One region of the Pseudomonas extremorientalis genome, then DNA from elsewhere that is predicted to be linked to it. Evidence: riboswitches for the same ligand, from Rfam matches in the RefSeq annotation. Region 1 holds a riboswitch; each other region holds the start of a gene.

Region 1 (7,582 bases):
CATCCAAACGCCCACGACTCGGCGCACCACTGGGGCCAGCGGGCACGAAACGGCCGCTCAAGGCATCCAGCAAACCGCGCATTTCTGCCGGGCCACACGCATCCAGCCGAGGTGCCACGACAATACGCAGGCTTTCGATTACGGCCTTCACGTCCTCCCAACCGGGCTCTTCCAATTGCTCAAGCGGCCCTTCCAGGGCTTGCTCGATCAATCGCGCCGCGTAAAGCTCCAAGCGTTCACGGGTATCGCCGGCGGTACGCCACAACTGCCCGTCGATCTTCTGTAGCACCAGCGGCCGGCGTCCAGTCCAGGGTTCGGCCAGGGCGCAGTCCAGCGGGTCGAAGCCCAGCTCGAAGGCCTTGGCCAGCACGCGCAGCAAGCTCGACTGCGGGCCACGGCCATCGCCACGCGGGATGCGCAGCAGCGCCAGCAAGGTATCGATACGCAGGCGACCCTCGGGTGACTCGCCAAAAATATGCAGGCCGTCGCGGATCTGCGATTCCTTCAAGTCGCACAGGTAGGTATCCAGGCGCGGCAACCACACGGCGGCATCGGCGTCGCTCTCCAGCTCAAGCTCCTGGTCGATGCGGGTTTCGCGCACCAGCTTGAGAATGTCCTTCTGCAGCTCCAGGGCGCGGTGCGGATCGAGCAACTGCGCTTCGTAATATTCGTCCGCCAGCAGCTCCAGGTTACGCAGCGGGCCGTAGGTTTCGGCACGGGTCAGCGGCGGCATCAGGTGGTCGATGATGACTGCCTGGGTGCGCCGCTTGGCCTGGGCGCCCTCGCCCGGGTCATTGACAATAAACGGATATATATTCGGCAGCGGCCCCAGCAACGCATCGGGCCAGCAGTTTTCCGACAGGCCCACGCCCTTGCCCGGCAGCCACTCCAGGTTGCCGTGCTTGCCCACATGGATCACGCCGTGGGCGCCGTAGGTGTGGCGCAGCCAGAAGTAGAACGCCAGGTAAGCGTGGGGCGGCACCAGGTCCGGGTCGTGGTACACGGCGCTGGCGTCCACTTGATAACCCCGCGCCGGCTGGATGCCGATAAACGTCAGGCCCAGGCGCAGGCCGGCGATCATCAGGCGACCGTCGCGGCACATCGGATCGTTCTGCGGCGCGCCCCAGCGCTCCAGCACCGCCTGGCGATTGGCTTCGGGCAGGCACTGGAACATCGCCTCGTACTCGTCCAGGCCCAGGCTTTGATGGCAAGGGCGCAAGTCGAGGCTGTGCAGATCGTTGGTGACGCCGCCGAGCAACTCGTGGATCAACGCCGTGCCGCTGTCCGGCAATACGTCCGGCAGCGGATAGCCTTCGGCTTGCAAGGCACGCAGGATGTTCAGCGCCGCCGCCGGTGTATCCAGGCCCACGCCGTTGCCGATGCGACCGTCGCGGGTCGGGTAGTTGGCGAGGATCAGCGCAATGCGTTTCTCCGCATTCGGCACCCTCGCCAACTCGACCCAACGCCGCGCCAGCTCGGCGACAAAATCCATGCGTTCCGGCGCAGCGCGGTAGCACACCACGTCCGACTGGCTGCGTTCGCTGCGCCAGGCCAGGTCCTTGAAGCTGATGGGCCGGCTGATGATGCGCCCATCCAGCTCCGGCAACGCGATGTGCATCGCCAGGTCGCGGGGGCCGAGGCCCTGCTCGCTGGCCTCCCAGCCGGGCTGGTTGTCCTGGGCACAAATGGCCTGGATCACCGCGATATCGCGGCGAAACGGGCGTAAATGCGGCGCTTCGGGGCTGGATTGGGCGAAGCCGGTGGTATTGAGGATCACCGCCGCGCCGACCTCATCCAGCAGGTCCTCGACCACCGCCAGGCAGCCGGGCTCTTTCAAACTGGCCACCGCCATCGGCAACGGGTTAAGCCCCGCTGCGTGCAGGCGCTGGCAGAACACATCGATAAAACCGGTATTGGCCGCCTGCAAATGGGAGCGGTAGAACAACACCGCCGCCACCGGCCAGTCGGCGTTCCAGTCTGCCTGCCAATGGTTCAGGCGGGCGCTGGCGTGGTGCGGGTGATAGATCGCCGTGCGTGGCAGGGTTTGGGGCTCGGCCCAGGCATAGGCGCGCCCCAGGTAGGCGCTGGCCAGGCAGCGATAGAAATCCAGGGCATTGCCCAGGCCGCCCTGACGCAGGAAGTGCCACAGCCGATCACGCTCTTCGGCACCGACGGTGCTCAGCCCGCTGAGTTCCGGGTCCGGGCGATCATCCCCCGGCACCAGGATCAGCTGCACACCGCGCTCGGCCAATTCCACCAGACGCTCGATGCCGTAGCGCCAGTAACCGATACCGCCATGCAGTGAAATCAGGATGACCTTGGCGTGGCGCAGCACCTCATCGACGTACAAGTCGACCGACGCATGGTTCTGCACCTGCATCGGGTTGGCCAGGCGCAGGCTCGGGTAGTCGTCGGGCAACTGTCGGGCCGCTTCGGCCAGCAGCGCCAGGCTGGAATCGCCGCTGCACAGGATCACCAGGTCAGCGGGGGTTTGGCCAAGGTCGGCAATATTGTCGTCCGAGACGAAACCACCGGGCTGGGTCCTGAGCAGGTGCATGGGTCAGACGCTGAGGGCGGCGCGCAGTTGCGCTTCGAGGCCCGCCGCGTCCAGTTCCTGGCCGATCAGCACGAGGCGCGTGGTGCGTGCTTCTTCAGCGCCCCAGGCACGGTCGAAGTGTTTGTCGAACCGCGTGCCCACACCCTGGATCAGCAGGCGCATCGGTTTGTTCGGGATGGCGGCGAAACCTTTGACGCGCAGGATGCCGTGTTGCACCACCAGTTGCGTCAGGGCATCGAGCAGCAGTGCTTCATCGGCTTGCGGCAAGTCGATGGAAATCGAGTCAAACGCATCGTGGTCGTGGTCGTCTTCACCTTCGTGGTGATGATCGTGGTGGCTGTGGCGGCCGTCGATGTGCTCTTCGGAACCGGCGCCCAGGCCGATCAATACGTCCAGGGGCAAGCGACCACTGCTGGCTTCGACGATCTTCACCGCCGGCGGCAGCTCCTCGGCGACTTCCAGGCGCACGCGGGCCAGGTCTTCGGCATTGATCAGGTCGGCCTTGTTGAGGATCACCAGGTCGGCGCTCGCCAGTTGATCGGCGAACAACTCGTGCAACGGCGATTCGTGGTCCAGGTTCGGGTCGAGTTTGCGCTGTGCGTCCACCTGGTCCGGGAAGGCAGCGAAAGTGCCGGCGGCGACGGCCGGGCTGTCGACCACGGTGATCACCGCATCCACGGTGCAGGCACTGCGGATTTCCGGCCACTGGAAGGCTTGCACCAATGGCTTGGGCAATGCCAGGCCGGAAGTTTCAATGAGGATATGGTCGAGATCGCCGCGACGGGCGACCAATTCGCGCATCACCGGGAAGAATTCTTCCTGCACGGTGCAGCACAGGCAGCCATTGGCCAATTCGTAGACGCGGCCGTTGGCCTCTTCTTCGGTGCAACCGATGGAGCACTGCTTGAGGATTTCACCGTCGATGCCCAGCTCGCCGAATTCGTTGACGATCACCGCGATGCGACGGCCCTGGGCGTTGTCGAGCATGTGGCGCAGCAAGGTGGTCTTACCCGAGCCGAGGAAGCCGGTGACGATGGTAACGGGGAGTTTGGCCAGTGTTTTCATCGGATGCCCTTGGGGGCGGGCATATGGGACGATTGGCGCTGCGACGGCGCGCAGCAGCGGATTTCGTCACCGGATCACCCCGCCCGGTTGAAGTAGAAAATCGGTTGCGAGGCAGGTCTCCTGGCTTGGGGCTTGCGGGTCTTGCGACCGGCGCTGGCTGCGCCTTCCCGCCTTGTCGGCAGTGGCGTGGCAGTCAGCTGAACCCTTTACAGTTGCGGGGGCAGCCGCGGCTTGGACCGCGTTCCCTTCTTAGCTTCGGCCTGGGCCGAAGAACCTCGAGGGTGCAAGGCTACGCAGTGCTTGGGGGATGGTCAATGATGGGGTTGGGTTGGCTTGAGTACATATCCATTGCTGCGGTAACGGACATGCCCCCAGAACGCACATCCCCAATTGACTCCCCTCCCACCCCCATGCTCTCCTACACATCTTGTTTCGGGTGCCCTGCAAAGGGTGAAACGGGAAACCGGTGACTCATGCACACACGCATGACAGTCCGGTGCTGCCCCCGCAACGGTAAGCGAGCGAAACGTCATATCCACTGTGCCAGTCGGCATGGGAAGGCGACGTTTTCAGGCATTGAGCCCCTCGCAAGCCCGGAGACCGGCCCGAAAAAATCAGATAACAAACCCGCGGTGGGCGGGCGCTGTTCAAAGCCCTGCGTGCCTGGCTCGCGGGGCTTTCATGCGCTCGTTTCACCCTGACACCTGAAAGGGACGCGCCATGTCGATCATCAGCAGCACTTCGCACGCCACCAGCAGCACCTCTACCTTGGGCCAACGCCTGACCGCCGCCATCGGTGCGTCGATCCTCGGCGCGTGCCTGGTGTATTTCGCCGGCTTCTCGCATATCGAGGCGGTACACAACGCTGCCCACGATACCCGCCACAGCGCCGCGTTCCCGTGCCACTGAGGCTTGCCGACATGATCAAGCGTATTGCGCAAACCGCAGGTTTCACCGGCCTTCTGGCTGCCCTGTTGCTGACTTTGCTGCAAAGTTTCTGGGTCGCCCCACTGATTCTGCAGGCGGAGACCTTTGAAAAGGCCCCGGCAGCGGCTGAGCTGCACGCACACGCCGACGGCGCAGCTGCACATACCCATGACGCCGAAGCCTGGGAGCCTGAAGACGGTTGGCAACGCGTGCTGTCCACCACGGGTGGTAACCTGGTGGTCGCCGTTGGCTTCGCCCTGATGCTGGCCGGCCTGTACACCCTGCGGGCACCGACCCGTACCGCCCAAGGCCTGCTCTGGGGCCTGGCGGGTTATGCGACCTTTGTATTGGCGCCTACCCTGGGCCTGCCGCCCGAGCTGCCGGGCACCGCCGCCGCTGACCTGGCCGAACGGCAGATCTGGTGGATCGGTACTGCCGCGTCTACTGCAGCCGGTATCGCGCTGATCGTGTTCGGTCGCAACTGGCTGCTCAAGGCGCTGGGCGCGGCAATCCTGGTGGTGCCGCACGTGATCGGCGCGCCACAACCGCAAGTGCATTCGATGCTGGCCCCGGAAGCACTGGAAGCGCAGTTCAAGATTGCTTCGCAGCTGACCAACGTGGCGTTCTGGCTGGCCCTGGGCCTGATCAGCGCCTGGCTGTTCCGCCGCAACCGTGACGATCGATACTCGGCGTGAAACTGGTCGTCGGCCTGGGCTGCCGGGAGGGCTGTGATGTCCACACCCTGCTGGCCTTGTTTGACGCCGCCCTCGTCGAGGGCGGTATCGAGCGCCACCGTATCACTGCCCTGGCCAGTCTTGATCGCAAACAGGAAGAACCCGGGCTGCTGGCCTTGGCCGCGCTGCTGAACCTGCCGTTGCAGTGTTTCAACGCTGAACGACTGGCGATTTATGCCGACCGGCTGAGCCATAAATCGGACGTGGCTTTTGCCCACACCGGCTGTTACGGCATCGCCGAAAGCGCCGCCCTGGCCCTGGCCGAACAGCTCGCCAACGCCCCTGCGCGCCTGCTGATCACCCGCCGGAAAACCGTCCAGGCCACCTTTGCATTGGCGTGCGCCGACTGAAAACCCGATAATCGCCCCTTTCGATCATGAGCAGATTTCATGCTCGCCCGTTTTTCATCAGGATTTCCCATGACCGTCTACTTCATCGGCGCAGGCCCCGGCGACCCGGAATTGATCACCGTCAAAGGCCAACGGCTGATCCGCAGTTGCCCGGTGATCATCTATGCCGGCTCGCTGGTGCCGGCGGCGGTACTGGAAGGTCATCAGGCAGAAACGGTGACCAACAGCGCCGAACTGCACCTGGAACAGATCATCGACCTGATCAAGGCCGCCCATGCCAAGGGCCAGGATGTGGCACGCGTGCACTCCGGAGACCCCAGCCTGTATGGCGCGATCGGCGAGCAGATCCGCCATTTGCGCGAGCTGGGCATCCCGTTCCAGATCATCCCTGGCGTTACGGCGGTGGCCGCTTGCGCGGCCCTGCTGGAAACCGAGCTGACCCTGCCCGACATTGCCCAGAGTGTAATCCTGACCCGCTACGCGGATAAAACCAGCATGCCGGCCGGTGAGGACTTCGACAGCCTGGCGCGACATGGCACCACTATGGCGATTCATCTGGGGGTCAACCACCTGGACAGGATCGTCGCCGAACTGCTGCCCCATTATGGCGCGGATTGTCCGGTTGCCGTGGTGCACCGGGCGACGTGGCCCGATCAGGATTGGGCGGTCGGCACCCTCAGTGACATCGCTGCAAAAGTGGCGACCAAAGGGTTTCGGCGTACGGCGTTGATTGTGGTGGGTCGGGTGTTGGCGAGTGACAGTTTCAGCGAGTCATCGTTGTATCGGGCGGGGCATGCGCATCTTTATCGACCTTGATATTCAACATCACAAAACAGATACAAGTCATTGATTTTATTGAGTAAATTCATTAAAAGAAATCTGACAGCCCAGCTTCCGCAATAAACATTCAACATTAGATAGATAGCGTAACCCATTGAATTTAAAGCACAAAAAACGGCGCTCACGGGGCGCCGTTTTTTATGTCCGCAGCGAACGCCTTACTCAGTAGTAGGCGTTTTCTTTCTGCGTGTGGTCGGTCACGTCACGTACGCCCTTGAGCTCCGGAATACGCTCGAGCAAGGTGCGCTCGATGCCTTCGCGCAGGGTCACGTCCGCCTGGCCACACCCCTGGCAGCCGCCGCCGAACTTGAGCACGGCAATACCGTCTTCAACCACGTCGATCAGGCTGACCTGGCCGCCGTGGCTGGCCAGACCCGGGTTGATCTCGGTCTGCAGGTAGTAGTTGATACGCTCGTTGACCGGGCTGTCAGCATTGACGTTCGGCACCTTGGCGTTCGGTGCCTTGATGGTCAATTGGCCGCCCATGCGGTCGGTGGCGTAATCGACCACGGCATCGTCAAGGAAAGCTTCGCTGAAGGAATCGATATAAGCGGTGAAGCTTTTCAGCCCCAGGGCGGTGTCTTCAGGCTTCTCTTCGCCAGGCTTGCAGTAGGCAATGCACGTCTCGGCGTATTGGGTGCCGGGCTGGGTGATAAAGACGCGGATGCCGATACCCGGGGTGTTCTGCTTGGACAGCAGGTCAGCCAGGTAATCGTGGGCGGCGTCGGTAATGGTTATGGCAGTCATGGAAACTCCTCACAGGCTTGCCGGCAGTTTACGCCAAAATATTACGCAGGTACAAAGTCCTAGTATTTCTGTCGGGAAAGGACAACCGGAGCCTCCACGCCAAACCAACGCTTGAGCCTGAGGTATGTAGCCTTTTCCAGCCAGTGATAGCTGTAAAAGGCGCCAGATGCCGTCAGTACAATGCAAACAGGCAATATCAAGTAGGGGCTTATTCCAGTGTGCCCCACAACCCATCGCCCAGCACACAGCACCAGGTCGTGGAGCAAATACACCGAATAGGAACAATCCCCAAGCATCTTCATAAAGCGAGAGCCTTGAAAGTAAGGCTCCAGCATCACAAAACTCATCACCAGCATCGCGCT
Region 2 (7,582 bases), 1.5 Mb from region 1:
TTCCCGCAGTTGAATTACCAAGGCCGCAAGACGGTGGAGGTGGTGCGGTTGTTTGTGCTTCCCGCCTTCCGTCGTTTTGGCCTGGCGAGGCAGTTGTACCGCGCACTGGAAGCGCTGGCGCAGGCGGATGGGGTTGAGGTGATGTACCTGCATACCCACCCATTTTTGCCGGGGGCGATTGAGTTCTGGGTTCGGCAGGGGTTCGAGGTGGTGGATGTGGAAGCAGACCCGGTGTGGCGGACGACGCATATGCAGCGGTCCCTGTAGGCCTGTTGTGGCGAGCGGGCTTGCCCCGCGTTGGGCTGCGCAGCAGCCCTGAAACCCTGCGCCCCGGTTCGACCTGGAGGAATGCAGCGGCCTTATTGGGGCTGCTTCGCAGCCCAACGCGGGCAAGCCCGCTCGCCACGATAAACCGCTATTCCAGTATCAAGCGGAACGCAGCCGCAGGATCTGCGCCCCATCAAACGGGTCCGTCAGGTAATGCGCCTGCACGCCGAATGTCTCGTGCAACCGCTGCGGCGTCAGCACTTGCAGCGGTTTGCCCAGCGCCACCAACCGCCCGCGATCCAACACTGCCAGGCGGTCACAGGTCAGTGCCTGGTTAAGGTCATGCAGCGCAATCAAGGTCGTCACGGGCAGCGCCTGCACACCCTTCAAGATCGCCAGCTGATGCTGGATATCCAGGTGATTGGTCGGCTCATCCAGCAACAGAATCTGCGGCCGTTGCGCCAAGGCGCGGGCGATGTGCACGCGCTGGCGTTCACCGCCCGAGAGGCTGCGCCAGGCGCGGTGGCTCAGGTGGGTGGCGTCGACGTCGCGCAGGGCCTGGCGCACGATGGCATCGTCCTCGCTGGACCACGGGCTCAGCGCCGACAACCATGGCGTACGGCCCAGGGCCACGGCGTCGAATACGCGGATGGCGTCGTCGGTGTCGGCCTGTTGCTCCACCACGGCCAGTTGCTGCGCGATGGCGCGGCGGGACAGCGTGCCCAGGCGCTGGCCGCCCAGCAGCACTTCGCCGGACGCTGGTGCACGTAGCCCGGCCAACAGCTTGAGCAAGGTGGATTTGCCGGAGCCATTCGGGCCGACGATGCCGAGGGTTTCACCCAACTGCACGTCCAGATGAACATCCCGCAGCAACTCGGCCTCGCGCACCTTGAAGCCCAGCCCGCGGCAGCTCAATACGCTCATCGCGCATTCCTCCGGCCGATCAGGATCAGCGCAAACACCGGTGCACCGACCAGCGCGGTGACCACGCCGACCGGAATCACCTGGCCCTTGATCAGCGTGCGCGACAGCACATCCGCCGCAATCAGGAATAACGCGCCACCCAAGGCGCTGGCGGGCAACAGCCGCGAATGCCCGGTGCCAAGCAACAGGCGCACGGCATGGGGAATCACCAGCCCGACAAAACCGATAGAGCCGACAATCGACACCATCACTGCCGTCACCAGCGCCGCGCAGCCCACCAGCACAAATTGCACGCGGCGCACCGGAATACCGAGGGACGCCGCCGAGTCGCTGCCAAAGGTAAACGCATCCAGCGCCCGGCGGTGCCACAGGCACACGGCCAAGCCGGCGACCGCCACCGGCACCGCCAGCCACACCGAGGGCCAACGCACGCCGCTTAGATTGCCGAGCAGCCAGAACAGGATGCCGCGCGCCTGTTCGGAGCTGGCCGACTTGGTGATCAGGAACGCGGTGAGCGCATTGAACAATTGCGAGCCGGCAATACCGGCGAGGATGATCTGGCCGGTGCCACTGACCGAACCGCTGGCCCGCGCCAACAGGATCACCAGGGCAAACGCCGCCATCGCGCCGATAAACGCGCCCGCCGACAACGACACCAAGCCGCCGCCCACACCCATCAACGCCACCAGCACCGCACCGGTCGAAGCGCCGGCGCTGATGCCCAGCAAGTAGGGATCGGCCAGCGGGTTGCGCAACAGCGATTGCAAAATCACCCCGCAGGTGGCCAGCCCGGCACCGCAGGCGGCGGCGACCAGGGCGCGGGTGAGGCGGTAGTTCCACACCACGCCTTCATCGATGGGGTCGAGCACGTAGCCGGCGCCCCACAGTTTGTTGGCGAGTACCTGGAGCACCACCTGTGGCGAGATGGCGGTTTCACCAATGGCCACGCCGGCGAGGACGGCAACCAGGAGCAGGGCCAGGGCGAGCAGGGCGCGCATCATTTTGGCAGGTCGTAGCCGTCGATGGCCGTGGCCAGTTGTTCAAGGCCGTCGAACATACGGATGCTGGCCTGCAACGCCAGGGCGTCGAGGATGATGATGCGGTTGTTTTTCACCGCGTCCATGTTGCGCGTTACCGGGTCGCTGCGCAGGAAGGCGAGTTTCTTTTCATGGTCGTCGGCCGGGTAGCGGCGGCGGTCCATGCGCGCGATGACGAGGAAGGTCGGGTTGGCCTTGGCGATGGTTTCCCAACCCACGGCGGGCCACTCTTCATCGGACTGCACCACGTTGGAAAGGCCCAGGGTTTGCAGCATGAATTCGGGGATGCCCTTGTGGCCGGCCACGTATGGATCGCTGGCCATCTCGGCACTGGAGAACCACACCAGCGCGCTGGCCTGCTTGAGGCCTTTGCCCTGCACGGTGGCGACGGATTTGGCCAGGCGCGCCTTGAGTTCGTCGTTCAGCTGCTGGCCGCGCTCCTGCACGTCGAATATCTGCGCCAGTTGGCGGATGCTTTTATAGATAGTCTCGATGCGAAACGGCTCCAGCCGCGTGCCGTCGGCGCCCACCAGGTTGTCCTTGCCTTCGCAGTCGGAGGGCAGCAGGTAGGTGGGGATCTTCAGTTCATGGAACTGCTCGCGGGTGCCGACCACACCTTGCGCGCCGACCACCCATTCCAGCTCGGCGGCCACCAGTTGCGGGCGCTTGGCGATCACGGCTTCGAAGCTCGGTTCGTTGTTGGCCAGGCGCTCGATTTTATCGTTCTGTGCCTTGTACTGCGGCAACACACTGTTGAACCACAGCGAGGTGCCGACCACTTTATCGGCCACGCCCAGGGCATACAGCATCTCGGTGGCGGCCTGGCCGATGGTCACGCTGCGGGTGGGAGCTTGCGCAAAGGTGATCTGGCTGCCGCAGTTTTCCACCGTCAGCGGGTAGTGAGTGGGCGCGGCTTGGGCCAGGGCACAGAAGCCAACGCCTGTGAGCAGGGCGGTAACGCGTGGCAGCATGGGGCGATCTCCGAGTGAAGCGTACGTGCCATTCGGAAATTCACTCTCGGGCTCCGGGGGAGCGACAGGCAAGAATGTCCTTCCCGGACACCCCGCCGGTTAGTGATTGAGCTTGGGCCGGCAGGTCTCCTGACTGATGCGTCGTCGCCAGGCTCCAGCCTTCCCGGACGAGGTCCAGTGGCATCGAGGAGCAGGCTCGGCATCTACAGTTGCGGGGGCAGTTCCGGTTGGCGCGGGTGTACCGCGCCTCGGATTCCCTATTAGTCCCGTTTGGGAACCGGCGCGGTATGGTAGTTGATTAAGGCGGGGCGACATAGCCCACGGCGTGCCCGGTCAGAGACGAATGTCCTCGGGCCCCTGGATCAGCGCTTCGATGCGCGTGCCGGTGGCGCGTTCTTCGTTGCTGAAGCCGTCGTAGTCGGCCAGGTTGCCGAAGCGGATGCCGGTCAGGCGCTCGATCTGGATCACGCTGCGCTGGTAGGTGCGCAGTTGGCCGAACACCAGGTCCAATTGGCCCAGTTCGCGGCTCTGATCGATCATGTAGGCGCTGGCCGAAGGCTTGCCGTCATCGCTCAGGTAGGCGACCACCTTCCAGAACGCCTTGGGGATCTGCACGCCCCGGTAAATGCGGTCGTCGTCGGCGAACACCGGGCCGCTGAACACCGTGGCCCGGGCTTTCCAGCGTTGGGTGTTGTCGAGGATGTAGTCTTCGAGTTCCAGCCAGGTCTTCTGGTTGAACCCGCTCATCTGCGGCGAGCAGTTGGTGAAGTGGAAGGTGTCGAGGTTGGCGGTTTGCGCCACGTCGCCCCAATTGGGGTCCTGGCGGCGCACCAGGTGGCCGCGGTCCAGGCCATTGCCGGCGTAGAGCGCTTCGCCGACTTGGGCGTCGACCGGCAGGCGGCCATCGTAGGCCCAGGTGTCGTTGCTGCGGATGATGTCCACATGCTGGCCGCCGTCGATGTTGACGCCCACATACAGCGCGAGGCGCTTGGCGCGTGACATCGTTATGGAGAAGTGCGTGTAGTCCAGGCGCTTCTGGGCATCGCTCGCCAATGCTTCTTCCAGTGTGGGCCAGGGCACCCCGAAGCTGCCGAGAAAGTCTTCTGCGTAGCCACTTCGGTCCTTCAAGTCTTTGGCCGGTGTGACGCGGGGTGTCGCTGCCCTGGCCTCCAGCAGCGTGGGGCTCGGCGCGATCAACGGGCGCAGGTCGGCGAGCCGGGGGCGGTAGGCGAGGTCGATTTTGGTTTTACGTGCGGGCATCGGTCAGTCCTCCTTGGATAAACACGACTGCAACATAGATTAATGACAATTGATCATACGCACTAACCCCTGGGGGCTATCCTCAAACGGTCACCCGGACGTTCAGCACACGCCAACAAGGAGCCAGCCCATGTGTGATCGCCATTACCGTAACCCGATTTTCTGCCTGATCCCGCCCTATATGCTCGACCAGATCGCGCGTAACGGTGACAAAGCGCAACGGGATGTCGCGCTGCGTACCCGCGCCAAGGACAGCACCTTCCGCTCGCTGCGCATGGTCGCGGTGCCCGCCAAGGGCCCGGCGCACCTGGCGCTGGCCATGGGCGCCGACAAGCGACGCTCGATCTACAGCGCCGAGGGCAGCGACAGCCTGCCGGGCAAACTCATCCGTGGCGAAGGCCAGCCCGTCAGTGGCGACGCGGCGGTGGACGAGGCCTATGATGGGCTGGGTGCCACCTTCGACTTTTTCGATCAGGTCTTCGACCGCAACTCCATCGACGATGCCGGCATGGCCCTGGACGCTACCGTGCACTTTGGCCAGAACTACAACAATGCGTTCTGGAACTCGACCCAGATGGTGTTCGGGGATGGGGACGGCGAGCTGTTCAACCGCTTCACGGTCGCCCTCGACGTGATTGGCCATGAGCTGGCCCACGGTGTGACCGAGGATGAGGCCAAGCTGATGTATTTCAATCAGTCCGGCGCGTTGAACGAGTCGTTGTCGGACGTGTTCGGTTCGTTGATCAAGCAATATTCGTTGAAACAAAAGGCCGAGGACGCCGATTGGCTGATCGGCAAAGGGCTGTTTACCAAGAAGATCAAAGGCACCGCGCTGCGCTCGATGAAAGCCCCCGGCACCGCGTTTGACGACAAGCTGCTGGGCAAGGACCCTCAGCCCGGACACATGGATGATTTTGTGCAGACCTACGAGGACAATGGCGGGGTGCATATCAATTCCGGTATTCCCAACCATGCGTTTTACCAGGTGGCGACGAAAATCGGCGGGTTTGCCTGGGAACGTGCCGGGCGCATCTGGTACGACGCGTTGCGTGATGCGCGGTTGCGGCCGAACTCAGGGTTTTTGCGCTTTGCACGCATTACCTACGATGTTGCCGGTCGCCTCTACGGCGCGAACAAGGATGAGCAGAAGGCGGTCAAGGAGGGCTGGAAGGCGGTCGGTATTTCAGTCTGACGTGAGGAGCAACCATGCAAATTTCGCTGAAGGAAAACGGCGGGCCTGCTTTTTTTCCGGGCCTGGCCAAGCCGCGTACGGTTGAGCTGGACAGCCTGCCCGAGCAGGACCAGCAGGAGTTGCGGCAGTTGGTCGAGGCGTGCGACTTCTTTCAACTGCCGCAAAGCAGTGAACCCGCGCCCGGTAACCCGGGCCAGGTGCATTACACCCTGACGGTGAAGGAGGACCAGCGCGAACACACGGTCTGTGTGCTCGCGCCAGTGAAGTCGCAGGCGCTGGAGGGGTTGGTGCAGTGTGTGCGGCGGCATATTCGTGCATAAACAATTTCAGGCCACCGCATGCCTGTGGTGAGCCACAGGTCAGGCGCTGCTCTGATTTATGTGCGATCCAGCCACACGGTCTGCGCGTTGCAGAACTCGCGGACACCGAAGTGCGACAACTCGCGGCCGAACCCGCTTTTCTTGATCCCGCCAAACGCCACCCGAGGGTCGGAGACACTGAAGGCATTGACGAAGATGCCGCCGGTTTCCAGCTGATTGGCGATGTCCCGCGCCTTCGCCGGGTCGCGGGTGAAGATGCTCGCGGTGAGGCCGAACTCGCTGTCATTCGCCAGGGCCACGGCGTGGTCGGCGTCGCGGGCGGTGATGATCGAGGCCACGGGGCCGAACAGTTCCTGTTTGAACGAGGTCATCTGGTCGGTGACGTTGGCCAGTACGGTCGGCGCGTAGTAATTACCGGTGCCGGGTACTTTATGGCCGCCCAGCAGCAGGGTCGCACCTTCTTCCAGGGTGGCCTGGACCTGGCCATGCAGCTCGTCGCGCAGGTCGAAGCGGGCCATCGGGCCGATGTAGGTGGTGGCTGAAGTCGGGTCGCCCATCACCAGGGCGCGGCTGGCTTCGAGGAATTTGGCGGTGAAGGCTTGCACCACGCCTTCCTCGATGATCAGGCGCTTGGCGGCGGCGCAGACCTGGCCACTGTTCTGGAAACGGCCGATCAGGGCGGCTTGTACGGCGGCATCGAGGTCGGCGTCGTTGAGCACGATGAACGGGTCGGAGCCGCCCAGTTCCAGCACGCATTTTTTCAATGCGGCACCGGCTTGGGAGCCGATGGCGATACCGGCGCGCACGCTGCCGGTGAGGGTGACGGCGGCGATGCGTGGGTCGGCGATGGCTTGGGAGACACCGTCGTTGGTCACGTTGACCACTTCAAACAGGCCTTTGGCAAAACCGGCGGTGTGGAACGCCTGCTGGATCAGGTAAGCGCTGCCCATCACGTTGGGTGCGTGTTTGAGCACGTAGGTGTTGCCGGCCAGCATGGTCGGCACGGCGCCGCGCAGCACTTGCCACACCGGGAAGTTCCACGGCATCACCGCGAAGATCGGACCCAGTGGGCGGTATTCGATCTGGGCGCTGCCGTTGTCCACCTGCGTCGGTTCCGGGGCGAGCATGGCCGGGCCGTGGGCGGCATACCACTCGCTGAGCTGCGCGCATTTTTCGATTTCGGCACGGGCCTGGGCGATGGGTTTGCCCATTTCCAGGGTGATCATCTGCGCCATGTCTTCGGCTTGTTCGCGCAGGGCGCTGGCCAGGCTCAGCAGCAACTCGGCGCGCTGGCTGACCGGCTGGCGGCGCCAGGTGCGGAAGGCGAGGGTGGCGCGCTCAAGGGCGGCATCCAGTTGCTGCGTGGTTTCATACGGGTAGCTGCCGACCGTTTCGCCGTTGGCCGGGTTGATCGAGAGGGCGTGGGTAGTCGCGTTCATGGCACCGTCCTGCTGAATGATGAGGTTGGGTTCAGCCTACGGGGCTATATCTTTTCTGGAAACTGAATAATATTAAGCAATATATTCACGATTGGAGAATGACTTGGACCTGGTGCAGCTGGAAATCTTCAAGGCCGTTGCCGAGCAAGGCAGCATCAGCGCCGCCGCGCAG
Region 3 (7,582 bases), 1.8 Mb from region 1:
CTTCCACCATGACCACGGGATAGGCCTGGCTCAACCGGGCGTGGGAGGCCAGCACCGCCTGCATCGCAATGGCTTTGTAGTCGTGATAGGCCACGGCGTTCATGGTGGTCACGGCACGGCCGTGGATGATCACTTGGGAGCCGGTGTCGCTGTTGGGTTTGAGCAGCACCGGGTTCATGTCGGTATGAGGCGCCAGGTTGGCGGCCTGGGCCTGCACCGCCTGGGCGCGGCCGATTTCACCACCTTCGGCGGTCACGGCGCTGTTGAGCGCCATGTTCTGCGGCTTGAACGGCGCCACGGCCACACCCTGGCGCACCAGCCAGCGGCACAACGCGGTCACTAACGTACTTTTGCCGGCATCGGAGGTGGTGCCCTGCACCATCAGCGTACTCATGTTGCGTCCTTATAGGCGGCCAGGGCGTCGTCGAGGCGCTGCCAGTCGGCCTCAGTGTCGGGCAGGCCGAAACGCAGGCTGCTGTCGTGGACGAACAGGCGCAGCAGAATGCCGCGCTGGGCCATGAATTCGTGCACACGTTCGGCATGGGGCGTGATCAGCCATTGGAACAAGGCACAGCCGCCCTGAGGTGGAAAGCCGTGGCGCACCAGCAACGCGAACAAGCGCTGGCCCGCCTCTATGCAACGCGTGCGTTGCCGCGCATGCCCGGCGGTGTCGCGCAGGCACCCTTGGCCCAGCACCCGCGTCGGTCCGCTGACCGCCCAGGGGCCGACCTGCTCGGCGAGCAACTTGAGCAACTTGCGCTCGGCCAACACAAAGCCCAGCCGCACGCCGGCCAGGCCGAAGAACTTGCCGAACGAACGCAGCACGATCAAACCGACCTGATGCGCCTGGCCGGCCAGGCTCAGTTGCGGGGTGACGTCCATGAAGGCTTCATCCACCACCAGCCAGCCGCCGCGCTGGGCCAGCCGCGAGTGCCAATCCAGCAGGCGTTGCGGGCTCAGGCTCAGGCCGGTGGGGTTATTGGGGTTGACCACCACCAGCACGTCGAGGCCATCAAGAAAGAAGTCGACTTCCTGTTCCTGCACTTCGCGCACCACGTAACCGGCACGGCGCCAGGCTTCGGCGTGTTCGGCATAGCACGGCGACAGCACGCCGACCTTGCCGGCACGACGCAGTCGCGGCAACAACTGGATCGCCGCCTGGGAACCCGGCACCGGCAATAGATGCGCAGCGCCGTAGTATTCGCTGGCGGCCTGCTCCAGGCCGTCGTCGGTTTCCGGCAGGCGCGCCCAGGCACGCAGGGGAATCTCGGGGATCGGCCAGGGCCAGGGCGCGAGCCCGCTGGACAGGTCGAGCCAGTCGGCTTCGGCTATCCCGTACTGAATCGCTGCCTTGCGCAGCCGGCCACCATGCTCAAGCATAGAATTGCGCCCCCGCGCACAGGATCAACAGCCACAACCATACGCCGCGCTGCACCAGTTGCCAGCCCCGATCGATGGAATCGGCATCCGCCGCCGGGCCTTCGCCCAGTTGCGGACGATGGTGCACTTCGCCGTGATAGATCGCGGCACCGCCCAGCTCCACGCCCAGGGCGCCCGCACCAGCGGCCATGACCGGGCCGGCGTTGGGGCTGTCCCAGGTCGGGCCCTGGGTGCGCCAGCATTTGAGCGCCAGCCGGGTCTTGCCCAGCAACGCGTAGGTCAACGCCACCAGGCGTGCGGGAATGTAGTTCAGCACATCGTCGATTTTTGCCGCCGCCCAACCGAAGCGCTCAAAACGCTCGTTGCGATAACCCCACATGGCGTCGAGGGTGTTGCTCAGGCGGTAAAGCACCACGCCCGGCACACCGGCCACCACAAACCAGAAAATCGCAGCGAACACCGCATCGCTGCCGTTCTCCAGCACCGATTCGGTGGCGGCACGGGCGACTTCGGTGCGGTCCAGCTCGCTGGTCTGGCGGCTGACCAGGTAGCTCACGCGTTTGCGCGCCGCCTCCAAGTCATCACTGCGCAGGGCCTGGGCCACCGGGATCACATGCTCGCCAAGGCTGCGCATGCCAAGGGCGCAGTACAACGCCAAGATCTCCAGTACCCAGCCAATGTAAGGCGCCCACGACAAGGCCGTAGCCAGCAGCGTCAGCGGCACCACGGCGATAAACCACGCGGTCACGCCATGGCTGCGCCAGCCACGGCCACCGGTATTGAAACGTTGCTCGATGCGCCCGGCAAAATCGCCGAACGCCACCAGCGGATGCCAGCGCCTGGGTTCGCCCAGCAGCGCATCCAGCGCGACTGCAGCGACACACAGCAAGGCCACACTCATTGACTCACTCCCCACGCATTTTCATACAACATGTCACTCAAGGGCCGAGGCTCGGTCCAGCCTTCGAGCTGCAACATCGGTGCCGGGTAGAACTCGGCTACCGGCCCCAGGCACAACACGGCCAGGGGTTTCGCACCGGGCGGCAAACCCAGCAGATCGGCCAGCGCCTGGGGTTCGAACAACGAGACCCAGCCCATGCCCAGGCCTTCGACCCGCGCCGCCAGCCACAAATTCTGGATAGCACAGGACAATGACGCCATGTCCATTTCCGGCAGGGTGCGACGCCCGAAGATGTGCCGCTCGCGATCATCCATCAACGCCGCCACCAACACTTCGGCACAGTCGTGAATGCCTTCGACCTTGAGCTTCATGAACTCATCGGAACGCTCGCCCAGGGCTTCGGCGGTGCGTAAGCGTTCTTCTTCCACCACCTGTTGAATCTGCCCACGCAACTGGCGATCGCTGATGCGAATAAAGCGCCAGGGCTGCATCAGGCCGACGCTGGGCGCCTGGTGTGCGGCCTGGAGCAAGCGGTGGAGCAGCTCGGGGGCGACAGTGCCGCCGCTGAAGTGGCGCATGTCGCGGCGTTCGGCGATGGCGCGGTAGACGGCGTCGCGGTCGGCCTGGGGAAAAGCGTTGTCGCTCATAGTGCTGGATCGGGCGCGAACAATGCGGCCACCGCCTGGGGATTGGATGGGAAATAGAAGTGTACGTAGGACGCCGTCATCCGCCCCTGCCGATACACCGCCTCGGCACCGCGCCCGCCATTGGGGCTCAGGCCACGGGCAATCGGTTGCCATTCAGTGGTGGTCAGGGAATGGTGATAGGTATGGCCACGCAGGGTGCCTTCCGGCAATTCGACGCTTTGCAGGGCCAGGGCCGCCAGTTTCTTTTGCATCACCGCGTCGCCCTGCAACAGGCCGAGCAGTTCAGCGCGGATGCCGTCGACATCGGTCAGCGAGTCCAGCAGGTAGAGCATGCCGCCGCATTCGGCAAGCAAGGGTTTGCCGGCCGCGTGGTGAGCGCGAATGGCGTCGAGCATCGGGATGTTTTCCGACAGCGCCTGGTGGTGCAATTCGGGGTAACCACCGGGCAGGTAGAGGCTGTCGGCATCGGGCAATTGGCGATCGTGAATCGGCGAAAAAAACTTCAGCTCAGCGCCCATTGCGCGCAGCAGGTCGAGACTCGCGCCGTAGGTAAAGGCGAAGGCCTCATCGCGGGCCACGGCAATGCGCACGCCCTTGAGCAACGGCTCAGCCTCGATCACTTGGGGCGCAGCGAACGTCACCGGCGGCGGCAAGGCGACTTCGCAACTGCTGCCCAACGCTTGGGCGGCGGCGTCCAGGCGTACATCGAGGTCATTCAGTTCGCTCGCTTGCACCAGGCCGAGGTGGCGACTGGGCAGTTCGATACCGGTCTCGCGTGACAATGCGCCATACCAGCGCAGGCCCTCGGTGAGGCTGCCTTCGAGCAGTTGCGCATGACGCAGGGTGCCGACACGGTTGGCCAATACGCCGGCGAATGGCAGATCCGGCTGATAGCGCGCCAGGCCCAATGCCAACGCGCCGAAGGTCTGCGCCATGGCCGTGCCGTCGATCACCCCCAGCACCGGCACGCCGAAGTGTCGCGCCAGGTCGGCGCTGGAGGGTGTGCCGTCGAACAGGCCCATCACGCCTTCGATCAGGATCAGGTCTGCCTCCCCCGCCGCTTCCCACAGCAAACGACGACTTTCCTGCTCGCCCACCATCCACATATCCAACTGATACACCGGCGCACCGCTGGCGCGTTCGTGGATCATCGGGTCGAGAAAGTCCGGGCCGCATTTGAACACGCGCACCTTGCGCCCCAGGTTGCGGTGCAAACGGGCGAGCGCGGCGGTGACGGTGGTTTTGCCCTGGCCGGACGCCGGAGCGGCGATCAAAACGGCAGGGCAATGACGGGGCTGATTCAAAGTTCGACGCCCTTCTGTGCCTTGATACCCGCCTGGAACGCGTGCTTGAGCATGCCCATTTCGGTGACGGTGTCGCCCATTTCGATCAACTCGGGCTTGGCGCCGCGGCCGGTGACCACCACGTGTTGCATCGGTGGACGGGCTTGCAGGTCGCTGAGGACCTGGTCCAGGTCGAGGTAGCCGTGCTTGAGCGCGATGTTCAGCTCGTCCAGCACCACCAGGCCGATGGAGGGGTCTTGCAGCAATTCGCGGGAGACCGCCCAGGCGGCCTCGGCGGCGGCGATGTCGCGCTGGCGGTCCTGGGTTTCCCAGGTGAAGCCTTCGCCCATTACATGGAAGCGCACTTGCTCGGGGAAGCGACGGAAGAACAATTCTTCTCCAGTGCTGTTGCGCCCCTTGATGAACTGCACCACACCGCACTGCATGCCGTGGCCCATGGCACGGGCCAACATGCCGAACGCGGAGCTGCTTTTACCTTTGCCGTTGCCGGTCAGCACCAGCAGCAGACCGCATTCGTTGGGGGAGTTGGCGATGCGCTCGTCGATCACGGCTTTTTTGCGCAGCATGCGCGCCAGGTGGCGTTCGTCGCGGTCGGGGGAATCGGTCATGGCAGCTCTCCGTTGGGGCTGGACAAAAACGGCGGGCAGGAAAAAAGAAAAGCAGACAGCCAAGCATCGCCCACCGTGATGCTGTTGGATGTTGCAGGCCGGTCTCCGGGCTCATGAGTGGCGTGCTGGCTGAAGGCAGGCCAACGCTGCGCCTTCCCATATCGCAGGCGATACAGTGGCAAAAGGCAGCGTCTTGACTCATTTACCGTTGCGGGGGCAGCGCCGGAATCGCGGCGGCACTGTGTAGAAGTGCGCTCACTCACCGGCTTCCCTGTTTCACTCTGTCGACCCGTGGGTCACAGAGCACCTGGAACAAGCGGCGAAGGGTAGTAGGTTGGGGGTGGAGCGTCAATTAAAGCAACTTGAAGTCGACACAAAACAACTGTGGGAGGGGGCTTGCCCCCGATGGCGGTGGATCAGCCCAGTTATCTTTAGCTGACACACCGCTATCGGGGGCAAGCCCCCTCCCACATTTCGATTCGAGTCTGGCGCTAAGGATTGCGTGCCAGGTTGCCCGGCAACACGCGCTTGGCGCTCAAATAGGCATTCTGCCAATAGGCCTTGGACAACGTGTCCAGCTTCACCGTACCGCCGGTTTGTGGCGCATGCACAAAGCGCCCTTCACCCACGTAGATTCCGGCGTGGCTGACCTGGGAACCGCCACCGGTGGCGAAGAACAGCAGGTCGCCGGTCTGCAGGTTCTGCTCGCTGACGTCCTGCGCGCGCATTACGATCAACTCGCGGGTGGTACGCGGCAGGGAAATCCCGGCGGCATCGCGGAAGACAAACCCGATCAGGCCGCTGCAATCAAACCCGGAGTCCGGCGTGTTGCCGCCCCAACGGTAAGGCGTGCCGACCAGGCCCAGCGCGCGGAAGAGTACGTCTTCAGCTGCGGGCGAGAAATTCTGGGTGGAATAGTTGAACACCGGCTTGGGCTTCACCGCTACGGGAGCGGGCGGCGGTGTGCGGCTTGCGCAGGCGCTGAGCAGCGCGGCGCAAACAATGAGAATCAGGCGGGCCGAGGTCGACATGTGCAGAACAATCCTGGTCTGGATGCGGCTTTCGCTGCCGAACGCTGAAAACCAGAACGCGCAAGCAAAGCTCGCGCGAACGGATTACAACAATGTCCAGGGATTCTAGCGCTTACACGTCAAACTTCAAGTATCACTTTAAGTTTACTTGCTAGCGGTAACCGTCGTCGGGGCCATGGCGAGTGCGCGCTTGGCTTCGATGAAGGTTTTGCTCCAGTAGCTGTCACCCAGGTTATCGACCCGGACACCGCCACTGCGACGGCTGCTGGAGTGGATAAACTGGTTATCGCCCAGGTAGATACCGGCGTGGCTCACACGACCACGGCCTGCCGTACTGAAGAAAAGCAGATCACCAGGCTTGAGGTTGTTGCGTGCGACCAACGGTGCATTCACGTTGATCATTTCGCGGGTGGAGCGCGGCAGATTCATGCCGGCCTCTTCACGAAACAGGTAGCCGATGAAACCGCTGCAGTCGAAACCGGCTTCAGAGGTACCACCGAAACGGTAACGGGTACCGATCAGGGACATGCCGCGTTCGAGGATGCTGTCGGCCAGGACTGGAAGCTGATAAGGCTTGTTGCCGGCGAAGTCGGCCAGTTCCTTTTCCGTTGCGACTTCTTCCTCATAAACAGAGGCAGATTGTGCAGCAACGAATTTTGCCTGATTTTGAACCTGTGGTTTCTGCTGATCTGCCACCTGCTGAGGGTGGGAGGCGCAACCAAACAACAGGGTAACGAGTGCGAGGGGCACGAGGGGTGCGAAGCGATTTAGCATGGGCACGACCGTGGCTGATATGTAAAGAAGTCGAGACTATGCCTTCTATCACATCGATTTGCAAATTCAATCGTGCTCTATGTGACTTCGCGATTGGACTATGACATCTAAGCCGTAATTCCATTTATCGGTTCGAATGCGAAGCCCAGCCGGCAGAAACGCAGGTTTTCTGGCGCCCGTAAAATGGCGAACCACGCAAATTCAATGAGTTACCAGCCCAACGTTTCCTTGAGAAAAGGGATCGTCAATTTTCTTTGCGCCTGCAAGGACGCCTGATCGAGCTGCTCGAGCAAATCGAACAGCGCACTCATGCTGCGGGTGCCTCGAGTAAGGATAAAGTGCCCGACTTCGTCGGTGAGGTGCAGGCCGCGACGGGAGGCCCGCAATTGCAGGGCACGCAATTTGTCTTCGTCGGACAGCGGGCGCATCTGGAAGATCAGCGCCAGGGTCATGCGCGACTTGAGGTCGGCCAGCTTGATCGGCAACTCGCGTGGCGAAGTCGACGCGGCAATCAGCAGGCGCCGACCGCTGTCACGCAAGCGATTGAACAGGTGAAACAGCGCTTCTTCCCAATCCGCCTTGCCGGCGATCGCCTGCAAGTCATCCAGGCACACCAGTTCGTATTGCTCAAGGTGATCGAAGATGCCGATACCGCGATCCATCAACTCGGCCAACGGCAGGTACACCGCCGGTTCGCCCATCTGCTCGAACCGCAGGCACGCAGCCTGCAACAGGTGGGTACGCCCTACGCCGTGCTTGCCCCACAGATAGATCAGGCTTTCAGTCCACCCGGCGTCGGCTTCGCAGAGCCGCTCGACATAGCCGAGTGCAGCGGCATTGGCGCCTGGGTAGTAGTTGATGAAGGTGGCGTCGTCACGCAGACGCACACCCAAGGGCAGCTGAATCGGTTTCATGCTGACTGAACGGCTCCGAACGA

What was found. A riboswitch is a leader RNA that binds a small molecule or an ion and turns the genes downstream of it on or off. The one in region 1 is predicted to bind cobalamin.
Region 2: linked by a shared signal. The riboswitch ahead of LUU92_RS19365 (ABC transporter substrate-binding protein) and the one ahead of LUU92_RS12725 (CbtB domain-containing protein) in region 1 are both predicted to bind cobalamin.
Region 3: linked by a shared signal. The riboswitch ahead of cobO (cob(I)yrinic acid a,c-diamide adenosyltransferase) and the one ahead of LUU92_RS12725 (CbtB domain-containing protein) in region 1 are both predicted to bind cobalamin.

What each region holds. Positions count from the first base shown of each region.
Region 1 covers NZ_CP089519.1:2,848,093-2,855,674, reverse strand. Annotated here, with positions in the region: gene cobN (cobaltochelatase subunit CobN) at 1-2,557, opposite strand, end outside; gene cobW (cobalamin biosynthesis protein CobW) at 2,561-3,622, opposite strand; cobalamin riboswitch at 3,716-3,915, opposite strand; cobalamin riboswitch at 4,040-4,245, shown strand; gene LUU92_RS12725 (CbtB domain-containing protein) at 4,343-4,531, shown strand; gene LUU92_RS12720 (CbtA family protein) at 4,543-5,244, shown strand; gene LUU92_RS12715 (cobalamin biosynthesis protein) at 5,241-5,633, shown strand; gene cobM (precorrin-4 C(11)-methyltransferase) at 5,703-6,449, shown strand; gene nfuA (Fe-S biogenesis protein NfuA) at 6,636-7,220, opposite strand; gene LUU92_RS12700 (acyltransferase family protein) at 7,280-7,582, opposite strand, start outside.
Region 2 covers NZ_CP089519.1:4,308,280-4,315,861, reverse strand. Annotated here, with positions in the region: gene LUU92_RS19380 (GNAT family N-acetyltransferase) at 1-267, shown strand, start outside; gene LUU92_RS19375 (ABC transporter ATP-binding protein) at 427-1,191, opposite strand; gene LUU92_RS19370 (FecCD family ABC transporter permease) at 1,188-2,192, opposite strand; gene LUU92_RS19365 (ABC transporter substrate-binding protein) at 2,189-3,199, opposite strand; cobalamin riboswitch at 3,302-3,496, opposite strand; gene LUU92_RS19360 (DNA/RNA non-specific endonuclease) at 3,533-4,459, opposite strand; gene LUU92_RS19355 (M4 family metallopeptidase) at 4,590-5,651, shown strand; gene LUU92_RS19350 (protealysin inhibitor emfourin) at 5,666-5,971, shown strand; gene LUU92_RS19345 (aldehyde dehydrogenase family protein) at 6,028-7,410, opposite strand; gene ptrR (putrescine utilization regulator PtrR) at 7,514-7,582, shown strand, end outside.
Region 3 covers NZ_CP089519.1:4,648,167-4,655,748, forward strand. Annotated here, with positions in the region: partial or broken gene LUU92_RS20845 (cobyric acid synthase) at 1-394, opposite strand, end outside; gene cobD (threonine-phosphate decarboxylase CobD) at 391-1,380, opposite strand; gene cbiB (adenosylcobinamide-phosphate synthase CbiB) at 1,373-2,281, opposite strand; gene bluB (5,6-dimethylbenzimidazole synthase) at 2,278-2,928, opposite strand; gene LUU92_RS20865 (cobyrinic acid a,c-diamide synthase CobB) at 2,925-4,232, opposite strand; gene cobO (cob(I)yrinic acid a,c-diamide adenosyltransferase) at 4,229-4,840, opposite strand; cobalamin riboswitch at 4,920-5,166, opposite strand; gene LUU92_RS20875 (C40 family peptidase) at 5,332-5,871, opposite strand; gene LUU92_RS20880 (C40 family peptidase) at 6,016-6,645, opposite strand; gene hda (DnaA regulatory inactivator Hda) at 6,855-7,559, opposite strand.